3 regions of the Nonomuraea sp. NPDC049269 genome follow, and region 3 is predicted to be linked to each of the others. Evidence: riboswitches for the same ligand, from Rfam matches in the RefSeq annotation. Region 3 holds a riboswitch; each other region holds the start of a gene.
What was found. Region 3 has a riboswitch for cyclic di-AMP ahead of ACGFNP_RS49965 (NlpC/P60 family protein). Riboswitches for the same ligand answer to the same signal wherever they lie in the genome.

Region 1 (3,264 bases), on a different contig from region 3:
GATCGCCCGGGTCGCCGGCGTCTACGCCAACCGGCGCGCCACCAAGAAACGCGCCCACATCTTCCGCCCGCACGGCGCCGTCCCCTACGACGCCCGGCTGCTCAGCTGGAACCGTGACGCCCGCACGGTGTCGCTGTGGACGCCCACCGGCCGCGTCACCATCTCCTACACCGGCCGGCCAGACGACCTCAAAGCCGTAGACGCGCTGCCGCTCGGTGAGGCCGACCTGATCTGTCGGCGCGGCGTGTGGCTGCTGCAGGTCGCCCTCACCTTGCCTAAGCCGGCGGTGCGGGAGCCGGTCGGTGGCTTCGTCGGGGTGGATCAGGGCGTGGCGAACCTGGCGGTCACCTCCGATCGGGTGGTGCTGCCCGGTCCGGCGCTGGCTGGGCCGATCGGCGGCAACGGCCACGTCCGCGCGCTGCGGGAACGGCGGCACCGGCAACGCCGACGGCTGCAGAAGAAGGGCACGTCGGCGGCGCGTCGGGTGCTGCGCCGCCTGTCTGGGGCGAGATCCTTCGCAACGGCACCGACGGCGCCGTCCTGCTCGGCTCCCCTGAAGGCGGCGGACACAGCGTCGACCCCGGGACGGACCTCCTCATCGACATCCAGGTTCTCTACCCAGACGAAAGCCCCGCCTGCGAACGCCTCATCGGCCTGAACGCCCAGCAACTGGGCTGACCCGGCGAGCGGGCAACCCACGCAGAACTCCCCGCGAAGCCGTGGCCTCGCGGGGGGATCGGCCGGGTGGGGGCCGGTCTTGCGTCAGATATGCTCGGCGGGGTTCGCCGGGAGGTAGAAGTTCCAGCTGCCGTGCCCCTCGTGGGCGCCACCCGCGGGGCAGTGCCCGTTGTCGGGGCGACCGTTCCACCAAAGGGTGTAGCACTTGTTGCAGAACCGCCAGTTGTCCTGCTGGGTCGTCGGTGACATGTCCCCTCCTGCGGTATCGAGAACCGGCGCGTTGTCCGGCCATCGCCAGTGTTGGAGGTGACGGGCGGACCCGTACATCCCCAAACTTGGGGGGTTACGGCCGGATAATGCGGTGTTCGGTGGAACGTGATGGCCTTTCGGCTGTTCCGAAACAGCACGCCCGGGAAGACGCCGACGAGCGCTCGCCCAAAGGACGCGCGCTCGTCGACAGGAAAGCTTGTGGGGGAGAGTCGGGCCGGAGGGCTCGGGGAGTAGCCGTCAGCCGGTGTAGTTCGGGTATCCGTAGCCGACCACCTGGGACTTCGGCCGGACGCGCTGGGCGACCGTGCCGTTGCCGGTGTTGCCCTCGATCGTGGAGATCGTACCGTTGCCGTTGTCCTTGACGACGAATCCGACATGCTGGATGTCGTCCAGGCTCTTGCTGCCGCTCCACGAGAAGAACACCACGGCGCCCGGCTTCGGGGCCTGGCCCCAGCGGTGGTTCTTGGCGAACCAGCGGGCGTGCTCGACGGTGTAGGCGTCCCAGCCGACCATGCTGCGCGCGCCGGTGTGCGCGCCGACCCAGGAGACGAACATCGAGCACCAGGCGGCGTTCAGGTACTCCTGCCTGCTGCCGCCGTCACGCTTGACGGTCTCCAGGGCGCGCGGCGTGTTCATGTACCACTTCTGGAACTTGGTGCCGCCGCCGGCGGCGTCCTCGGTGGTGCCGACCTGGGCCTTGGCCAGGGCCAGGACCTGCGCGGCCGAGATCTTGGCCTTGGCCTGGACCTTGACCTCCGGGTGGTCCGCGGGCGCGGCGGCGTGCTGCTGAGTGCCGGAACTGATGGTCTCCGCGTGGGCGGTGGACTGCCCGCCGATGGCGGCGGCCGCGACGGCCACACCGAGGGCGGCCTGGGCGAAGGTCAGTTTGGGGGCACGGGTAAGACGACTCATGGCCATCGAGGGGGTTTCTCCTTGCTTCCATGCCGCTTACCGGGTTAGCTGACGGGTTCGGACGTGGAAGCTGCCCTACGGCACTGACGTGCCGATTCACCCCAAAGGACATGGGTCCCCGGTTCCGCACGAGGCGGATTCAGCGGTCACAGGACGATCCTGTGATACTTGCGCGATGGTCAGGCAAAGAACCGGACAAACAGGTACGTATGCCTTAGATGTCGTACAAGGTAATACATGGGGCAAGAGGATTACAAATAGCAAAACTCCTGGTCAGGAGAGTTGCCCTCGTGCATCTGTCAGAAGCCCCATCATGGCAAGGCTTTCGTCAAGTGGCATGATCGCGGATTCTTTACTTCCCGCGGCCACGGCGGCCCGCACCTCGCGGACTTCGCCGGCGTATCCGTTGTCCGCCGGATCGAGCACGAGCTCCTCCGTCTCCATCGACGGCCCGCTCAGCACGACCCGCTCCGGCGCCCAGAACGGGGCCTTGATGTCCGCGCGCATGCCGGTCCCCACCACGTAGGCGTCGTTCGCGTACGGGCCCAGCAGCGAGCACTCCACCAGAGCCCGCCGGCCGCCCGAATAGACCAGCACCCCGCCCGCCTCCGCGTCCACCCCCGAGGGCGCCAGCGAGCCCGTGACGTGCGCCCGCTCCGGCATCCCGAGCAGGAGCTGCGCCAGCCCGAACGAGTAGACGCCCAGGTCGAGCAGTGCCCCGCCGCCCAGCTCCGGCGCCCACAGCCGGTGCGCGGGGTCGTACGGCAACGTGAAGCCGAACGACGCCTGGACCGAGCGGATCTCCTCGAACCGGGGATCGGCGGCCACCCGCTGAATCAGCGGGTTGAACCGCATCCACATGGCCTCCATCAGGAAGACCCCGGCCTCGCGCGCGAGGCGTACCATCCGCTCCGCGTCGGCGACGGACGCGGCGAGCGGCTTCTCGCACAGCACCGCCTTGCCCGCCGCGATCGCCGCCTCGACCACCTCCAGGTGCTGGGCGTGCGGGGTCGCCACGTAGACCGCGTCGACGGCGGGGTCGGCGCACAACTGCTCGTACGAGCCGTACGCCGACTCGGCGCCCAGTTCCGAGGCCAGTGCCCGCGCGCGGCCGAGGTCACGGGAGCCGACGGCGGCCACCCGCATCCCCGGCTCAGCCGCGATGACCGTGCCGACCCGCTTGGCGATGACACCCGTGGCCGCGATACCCCATGCGAAATTCTTCATGGGGGGAGATCGTAGGGAATCAGCCCATCCAGTGGAAAGTGTCCGGATCGGGGCCGATGCGGCCATCCGTCGTGTTCATGGCGCCGATCGCCGCCATGTCCTCGGCGTCGAGGACGAAGTCGAACACCTCGAAGTTCTCCTTGATCCGGGCCGGTGTGACCGACTTGGGGATCACCA
Region 2 (3,264 bases), on a different contig from region 3:
GACAACCTGCTCGGCGAGCAGCTCGACCGGCGCGCCGACTACGTGGTCGGAGACCCCAAGCCGAACTCAACGCTCTGGTGGCCGCGGCCGTGGGCGTCCCGATAGGGCTGGTCACAGGAGACGACGTGATCTGCGCGGTCGCGGAGAAGACGTTTCCTGGCGTGGTCACCGTCCCGGTGAAGACAGCGCTGGGACGCACGGCCATCAGCAAGCACCCGGCGGTCGCCCGGGAGGCCATCGCCGCCGGGGCCGGCGCCATCTCGGGAACGCTTCGGCCGGTGACCGTCCCCGACGAACTGGCCATAGAGGCCGAACTACGGCCCCATGGGGCCGTGGAGCTGGCCGCCCTGGTGCCGGGCACCGAGCGGACGGGCGCGCGTACGGTCCGCTATCAGGCTGCCAGTCCCAGGACGGCGTTGGACGTGCTCCTTGTCTGGTCCGCGCTGACCAGCCACTATCTCAGCCGCTGAATCACCACCTCAGGCGCCGGCCGGTGCCAGGGCCTGTAGGGGGATCGGCAGCGCCGAATGAGGCCTGTGCATCAGGTCCTCGTCGAGGCGAACACCGCTTTCCAGCTCCACCACGGCCAGGCACGCCGCCGTGATGTCCACTGATGCCGCCGCGCCCTCGCTGTCGTAGCCGCCGGCGAGGATCTTGGTGAAGGGCATCAGAGGGCCGAGGAGGTCTGTCCATGGTGTGGAGGGCAAGGAGGCCGGCTCGGGATGGTCGAGGTATCCCTCAGCGACCCCGTACCGGACGTACATGCTGGTGCTGCCGTTGATGTCGAAGGACACGTACCAGTGCCGGAAGCCGTCGCCGGCCAGCCTCTGGATCATCTGCTCACGGTCACCGAGGTTGACCCAGTCCAGAGTGACGACCCCGGAGCCGACCTGATAGAGGTGGAGGGCGCCCCTGCGGTGCGGCTCATTGGGGGCATGGTCGAAGTGGAGGCGCCTCACGGCATCCTCGACCGACAGAACTCCGGAGTCGGGGACCGTCACCGTGTACGCGAAGGTGTCGAGTCCAAGGTAATCCAGCATGTCGTGGTAACGAGCGACGATGTCATCGAACATGAGGTGATCAACCTTTCTCGGCCGCGGGTCCCCTTGTCAGAACATCGAGATGTGTACATGGTCGAAGTGGTTCTCGGTGATGCTGCCGCGGTCGGACATCGGGCTCCAGCCCGAGCCCTGATTGATCCGCTGCTTCCAGATGACGTACTTGACCCCGAGCTTGTCCTTGTTCTCGATCGCCCAGGCCGCGATGCGGTTGCCGAGTGCCTGGTTGGCCTCGGTGGGCATGGTGCCGCCGGTGCTCATCATGAAGTCGCACGCGCGCCCCAGCGGGTGCTCGCCGCCGCCGCCCGAGCGGAAGCAGCCGACCTCGAACGGCAGTGAGAAGTCCTTCTGGATCAGCCCGCGGATCACCCGCATGCGGGCGGTGATGTTGTCGGCGCCGGACGGGAGCTCGGGCGCCCAGCTGCCGTCCGAGCGGCGGCCGGGGCCGAACGGGATGAGGTCCTTCAGCTTCTTCTGGATGTCCTTGATGAGGTCCTGCGCGTCGTCCCGCTGCTTGGCCACGTTGGCCGCGTCGTCGCGGATCTTCGTCTCCAGGGCGGTCGCCTGGTCCGCGGCCGCCTTCTTCAGGTTCCTCAGGGTGGCCACGCTCTGCACGATCGCCTGCTGCGAGGCCGTGAGCTGCTCCAGCACCGCCGCGCTGGAGCTGTCGCTCGGGAACGTGAGGTTCGGCAGCGAGCCGGTGCCGTTCTGGTACTGCAGCTGCGCGAGCTCGGCGACGCGCTTCTGGGCGGTGACGAGGCTGGCATCCGCCGCCGCGAGCCGCTTCTTGGTCGTCTCCGAGTCCTCTTTCGCCTTGGCGAGTTCGACGCGCTTGAGGTTGTAGGTCTCGATGAGCTTGTCGACCTTCTGGTCGAGCTCCTTCAGCTCCGCGCGGAGCTTGGCTTCGCTGGGCTTGGGCGCGGCCGGCGCGGCCGAAGCCGGTACGGCCGTGAAGGCTCCGAAGGCCACACAAGTGGCGGTGATGAGACCGATGGCAAGACCCGTGGGGGACGCAGTCGCCACGTGAGGGGTTCCTCTCCCTGACTGCCGACCGGGTTAGCTGACGGGTTCGGGCAGGGAGATGCCGCCTTACCACCGAAGTGGATTCACCCCAAGATGCGATGGGTCCCCGGCTCCCAGGTCACGCACCCGGGATTAGGCCAACACCGACCATTTCGGTCGGTGCTTCAGGGGATATTAGTGGTAAACCCAAGGTCATGGCGACTTCAAGCAGAAATCAATTAGAGATCTACCTGTGATCGAAGCATGCGTGCGGCCTCCTCCGGCAGGACATCGTTGACGAACGCGCCCATGGCCGACTCCGAGCCCGCCAGATACTTGAGTTTCCCGGGCGCCCGCCTGATGCTGAACAGCTCCAGGTGCAGATAGGCCAGGTCACGGTCCTGCCGCACCGGCGCCTGGTGCCAGGCCGAGATGTACGGCATGGCGACACCGAACAGCCCGTCGAGCGCCCGCAGCACGGAGGTGTAGAGCGGCGCGAAGGCGGCGCGTTCCTCCTCCGTCAGCGCGGCCAGGTCCGGCGTCTGCCTGTGCGGATACACGTGCACCTCGAACGGCCAGCGGGCGGCGGCGGGTACGAACGCCGTCCACAGCTCGTTGGCCGCCACCACACGCACCCCGGCGGCCCGCTCGGCCGCCAGCACGTCGGCGAACAGGTTGCCGCTCCGGTGCCGGGAGGCCGCGCCGAGCTGGAGCTTGGTCCGCGGGGTCACGTACGGGTAGGCGTAGATCTGCCCGTGCGGGTGCGGCAGCGTGATGCCGATCTCCTCGCCCCGGTTCTCGAAGCAGAAGACCTGCTCCACGCCCTCGATCGCGGACAGTTCGGCCGTACGGTCGGCCCACGCCTCCATGACCAGGCCCACCTGCTCATCGGAGAGCCGCGAGAACGACGACGAGTGCTCGGAGGTGAAACACACCACCTCACACCTCCCCACACCCGGCCGGACCTCACTGAGCCCCCCGGCATCCTCATAAGTCCCGAAATTTCCGGAAAAAGAGGGGAAGCGGTTCTCGAAGACCACCACGTCATAGTCGTGTGCCGGGATCTCCGACGAGCGTGTCTCAGACGACGGGCACAGCGGGCATTCGTCGGCCGGAGGCAGGAACGTACGCGTCTGGCGGTGTCCCGCCATCGCGATCCACTCCTCGGTGAGCGGATCGTAGCGCAGCTCCGACGCCACCGGCC
Region 3 (3,264 bases):
CGAGTTCTGCTGTTGGGGGGAGGGCTCCCGATGTATGTGCTCACTGAGGGCGTCGAGCTCAGCCATGCGGATCTGGCGTTGCTGGCGGAGCTTGCCAAGGGAGTCACGGTTGACCGGGTGGGCAGACGACTGGATATCAGCGGGCGCACGGTACGCCGGAGACTACGGGGTATCTGCGACCGCATCGGAGTCGCCACCGCGATCGAGGCCGTGGCTTGGGCCGCCCGCCGTCAGCTCATCTGACCGCGCCGCCGGGCCGGAGGTTCAGTCGGCGATGCGTACGGCGCCCGCGAACGGACGGCGAGCGATGGACGCGATGCGCACGACGTCGCCGGTCTGCGGCGCGTGGACCATCATGCCGCCACCGATGTAGATGCCGACGTGATGCAGGTCGCCGTAGAAGAAGACCAGATCGCCGGCGCGCAGCTCCTCCTTGGAGATGTGCCGGCCGGCCGTCCACTGATCGCCGGTGTAGTGCGGCAGTGAGATGCCCACCCGCTGGTAGGCCGCCATCACCAGGCCGGAGCAGTCGTACGAGCTCGGGCCCTCGGCGCCCCAGACGTAGGGCTTGAGCTGCTGCGTGAGCGCCCACCTGGCGGCTATGGCGGCCTTGCCGGCGCCGATGACCGGCAGGCTCACCTTCACGGCGCGGGTGCCGGGGCGGCCCGCCTCGCCGATCGCGCGCTTGAAGAGGCTGCTCTCGACCTTGGAGACCAGCTTGGTGATCTTGTCACGCTTGGTGTCGAGGCCGTCGACGATCTCCTGGACCTCGTCGATGCGCGTCTTGGCGCTGGTCCTGGCCCGCTCGGCGGCCTCCCTGGCCGCGGTCACCAGGTTGACCTCGGCGCCCTGCTGCTGTTCCAGCGCGTCGGTGGTGGCCGCCCGGTCGAGGAAGCTCTCGGGGTCGTCGGAGGAGGCGAACGCCAGGGAGTGGCCGAGGCCGCCGTTCATGTAGGCGTTCTGGGCCAGCAAGGCGGCCTTGGCGCGCTTGGTGGCGAGATCGGACTCGCTGGCGGCCAGCGTCTTCTGGGCCGACTCGACCGCCTTCTTGGCGGTCTTGAGCTTCTCCCGCTGGCCGTTGTACTGCTCGCTGAGCGTCTCGATCTGGGTGTGGAGCTCCTCGGCCTGCTTGGACAGGGCCTTCAGCGAGGGCTTGGGATCGGCGACGGCGGAGGCGACGGGGATGGCGAGCAGGAGGGTGGCGACGGTCGCCGCGATGACACCCAAGCGGGTGGAGGCTTTCCGGGATCCCGGAGGGCGGGCATGAGCGCCCGCCGGCTTCCCCTCGCGATTGCGGGTGTACTTCACCAACCAGCTCCTCTCATCGGCGCCTACCGGGTTAGCTGACGGGTTCGGGCCGGAGCAGCCCTACCGAACGAATCGCTCGGATTCACCCCAGGGTGGCGTCAGGATGAGCTCGCCACCGGCGGGTCCCCGGTTCTCCTCGCGGAGATTGGGCGCGTCTCCACGCTTGGCTCGCGCGGGTGACATCGTCGCTGGACACTAGTGCACTCCGCGTTCGTGCTCAACCAGAACTGCCAAGTCAGTAGAGGTTTCGCAACCGAAGGGTCACGAGAGGGTCTCGTGCTTGGCCGTACAGAACAGACTTTATGTCCTTTTTCCACCAAGTTCGCCAAGACATGGAAGCCTAGAAGCCAAGGGATCCCCCATCGTGATCGATCAACCACCAGATGTCATGAGATGGGGGAGAGGTCGCAGTTAGGGGGGAGCCGTAATCGGATCTGTACTCTGGAGACCCATGGAGCAGGTCGCCGAAGTGACAGTCCCGGACGCGGAAACCGTCGTCCGGCGTGCCCGCACGCCGGATGTCAGGACGATAAGGCGCCTGGTCGACACCTATGCGGGCGCTGGACCACGGCTTCTGGAGAAGGCCACCGTCACCCTGTACGAGGACGTGCAGGAGTTCTGGATCGCCGAGCGCGGCGGCCAGGTGGTCGGTTGTGGCGCGCTGCATGTGCTTTGGGAGGATCTCGCGGAGATTCGCACGGTGGCCGTCAACCCGGAGTTCCGCGGCCTCGGAATCGGGCACCGGATCGTCTCCTCCTTGATCATGACCGCCCGAGAGCTCGGCCTGCGCCGGGTATTCTGTCTGACTTTTGAGGTCGATTTCTTCGCGAGGCATGGATTCCGCCCGGTTCAGGGCACTCCGGTCTCGCCAGAGGTCTACGCGGAGCTGCTGGCCTCGTACGACGAGGGTGTCGCCGAGTTCCTCGACTTGGAACACGTCAAGCCCAACACTCTGGGGAACACCCGCATGCTGCTCCACCTGACATCGGGTGACGCGGACCTTGACTAATGGGAAAGGTGATTGTTGATACCTATGTCGATACGTTGGGCAGCACAGGCATGTGTCCTGACACGTGCCACATGCGCACTCGAAGCGAGGTGACACGGTGAGCACCGGACAGCCGCCGTATCCACAGGACGAATCCGGCGAGAACTCTGCGCCTGGCGGGACTCCCGAATACGGACAGCACAACGCGGGCCGCCCCTATGGCGGGCCCGACCCGGATGCAACGATCGTTGGCTACCGGGCGGACGACGCCTATGGTCAGCAACCCAACTATGGGCAGCAGCAGCCGGGCTATGGTCAGCAGCCGCAGTACGGCCAGCAGCAGCAGCCGGGCTACGGCCAGCAGCCCGGTTACGGGCAGCAGCCGCAATATGGCCAGCAGCAGCCCCAGTACGGGCAGCAGCCCGGCTACGGCCAGCAACCTGAATACGGCCAGCAGCCCGGCTACGGGCAGCAGCAGGCCTCGGGCCAGCAGCCCGAGTACGGCCAGCCGGACTACGGTCAGCAGCCGCAGTCGCAGCCGGGCTACGGCCAGCAGCCCGGTTACGGGCAGCAGCAGCCGTCCCAGCCGGGTTATGGCCAGCAGCCGCAGTCGCAGCCCGGTTACGGCCAGCAGCCCGGCTATGGGCAGCAGCCCCCGTCGGGCCAGCAGCCTGGTTACGGTCAGCAGCCCGGCTACGGTCAGCAGCCTGGTTATGGGCAGCAGCCCCCGTCGGGTCAGCAGCCTGGTTACGGTCAGCAGCCCGGCTATGGCCAGCAGCAGCAGTCCCAGCCGGGATACGGTCAGCAGCCGCCGCAGTACGGTGGTCAGCCCGGATACGGGCAGCAGCAGCCCCAGTACGGCCAGCAGCCCGGTTACGGCGCCCAGCCGTACGGGATGCAGCCGCCCGGAGCCCCGGCCCCGCTCGCCGAGTGGTGGCAGCGGCTCGTGGCGAGGATCATCGACGGTG

Region 1: it holds a riboswitch for cyclic di-AMP, as region 3 does, so the genes downstream of both, ACGFNP_RS06570 (CHAP domain-containing protein) here and ACGFNP_RS49965 (NlpC/P60 family protein) in region 3, are expected to answer to the same signal.
Region 2: it holds a riboswitch for cyclic di-AMP, as region 3 does, so the genes downstream of both, ACGFNP_RS55955 (hypothetical protein) here and ACGFNP_RS49965 (NlpC/P60 family protein) in region 3, are expected to answer to the same signal.

The regions. Positions count from the first base shown of each region.
Region 1 is NZ_JBICSO010000001.1:1,439,372-1,442,635, reverse strand. Features, by position in the region: gene ACGFNP_RS06580 (hypothetical protein) at 1-658, shown strand, start outside; gene ACGFNP_RS06575 (hypothetical protein) at 763-927, opposite strand; gene ACGFNP_RS06570 (CHAP domain-containing protein) at 1,186-1,866, opposite strand; cyclic di-AMP (ydaO/yuaA leader) riboswitch at 1,879-2,015, opposite strand; gene ACGFNP_RS06565 (Gfo/Idh/MocA family protein) at 2,134-3,087, opposite strand; gene ACGFNP_RS06560 (aldo/keto reductase) at 3,107-3,264, opposite strand, start outside.
Region 2 is NZ_JBICSO010000014.1:19,432-22,695, reverse strand. Features, by position in the region: partial or broken gene ACGFNP_RS55965 (M55 family metallopeptidase) at 72-470, shown strand; gene ACGFNP_RS55960 (hypothetical protein) at 480-1,073, opposite strand; gene ACGFNP_RS55955 (hypothetical protein) at 1,110-2,081, opposite strand; cyclic di-AMP (ydaO/yuaA leader) riboswitch at 2,088-2,230, opposite strand; gene galT (galactose-1-phosphate uridylyltransferase) at 2,300-3,264, opposite strand, start outside.
Region 3 is NZ_JBICSO010000011.1:126,444-129,707, forward strand. Features, by position in the region: gene ACGFNP_RS49960 (LuxR C-terminal-related transcriptional regulator) at 31-243, shown strand; gene ACGFNP_RS49965 (NlpC/P60 family protein) at 265-1,227, opposite strand; cyclic di-AMP (ydaO/yuaA leader) riboswitch at 1,314-1,470, opposite strand; gene ACGFNP_RS49970 (amino-acid N-acetyltransferase) at 1,760-2,317, shown strand; gene ACGFNP_RS49975 (RDD family protein) at 2,415-3,264, shown strand, end outside.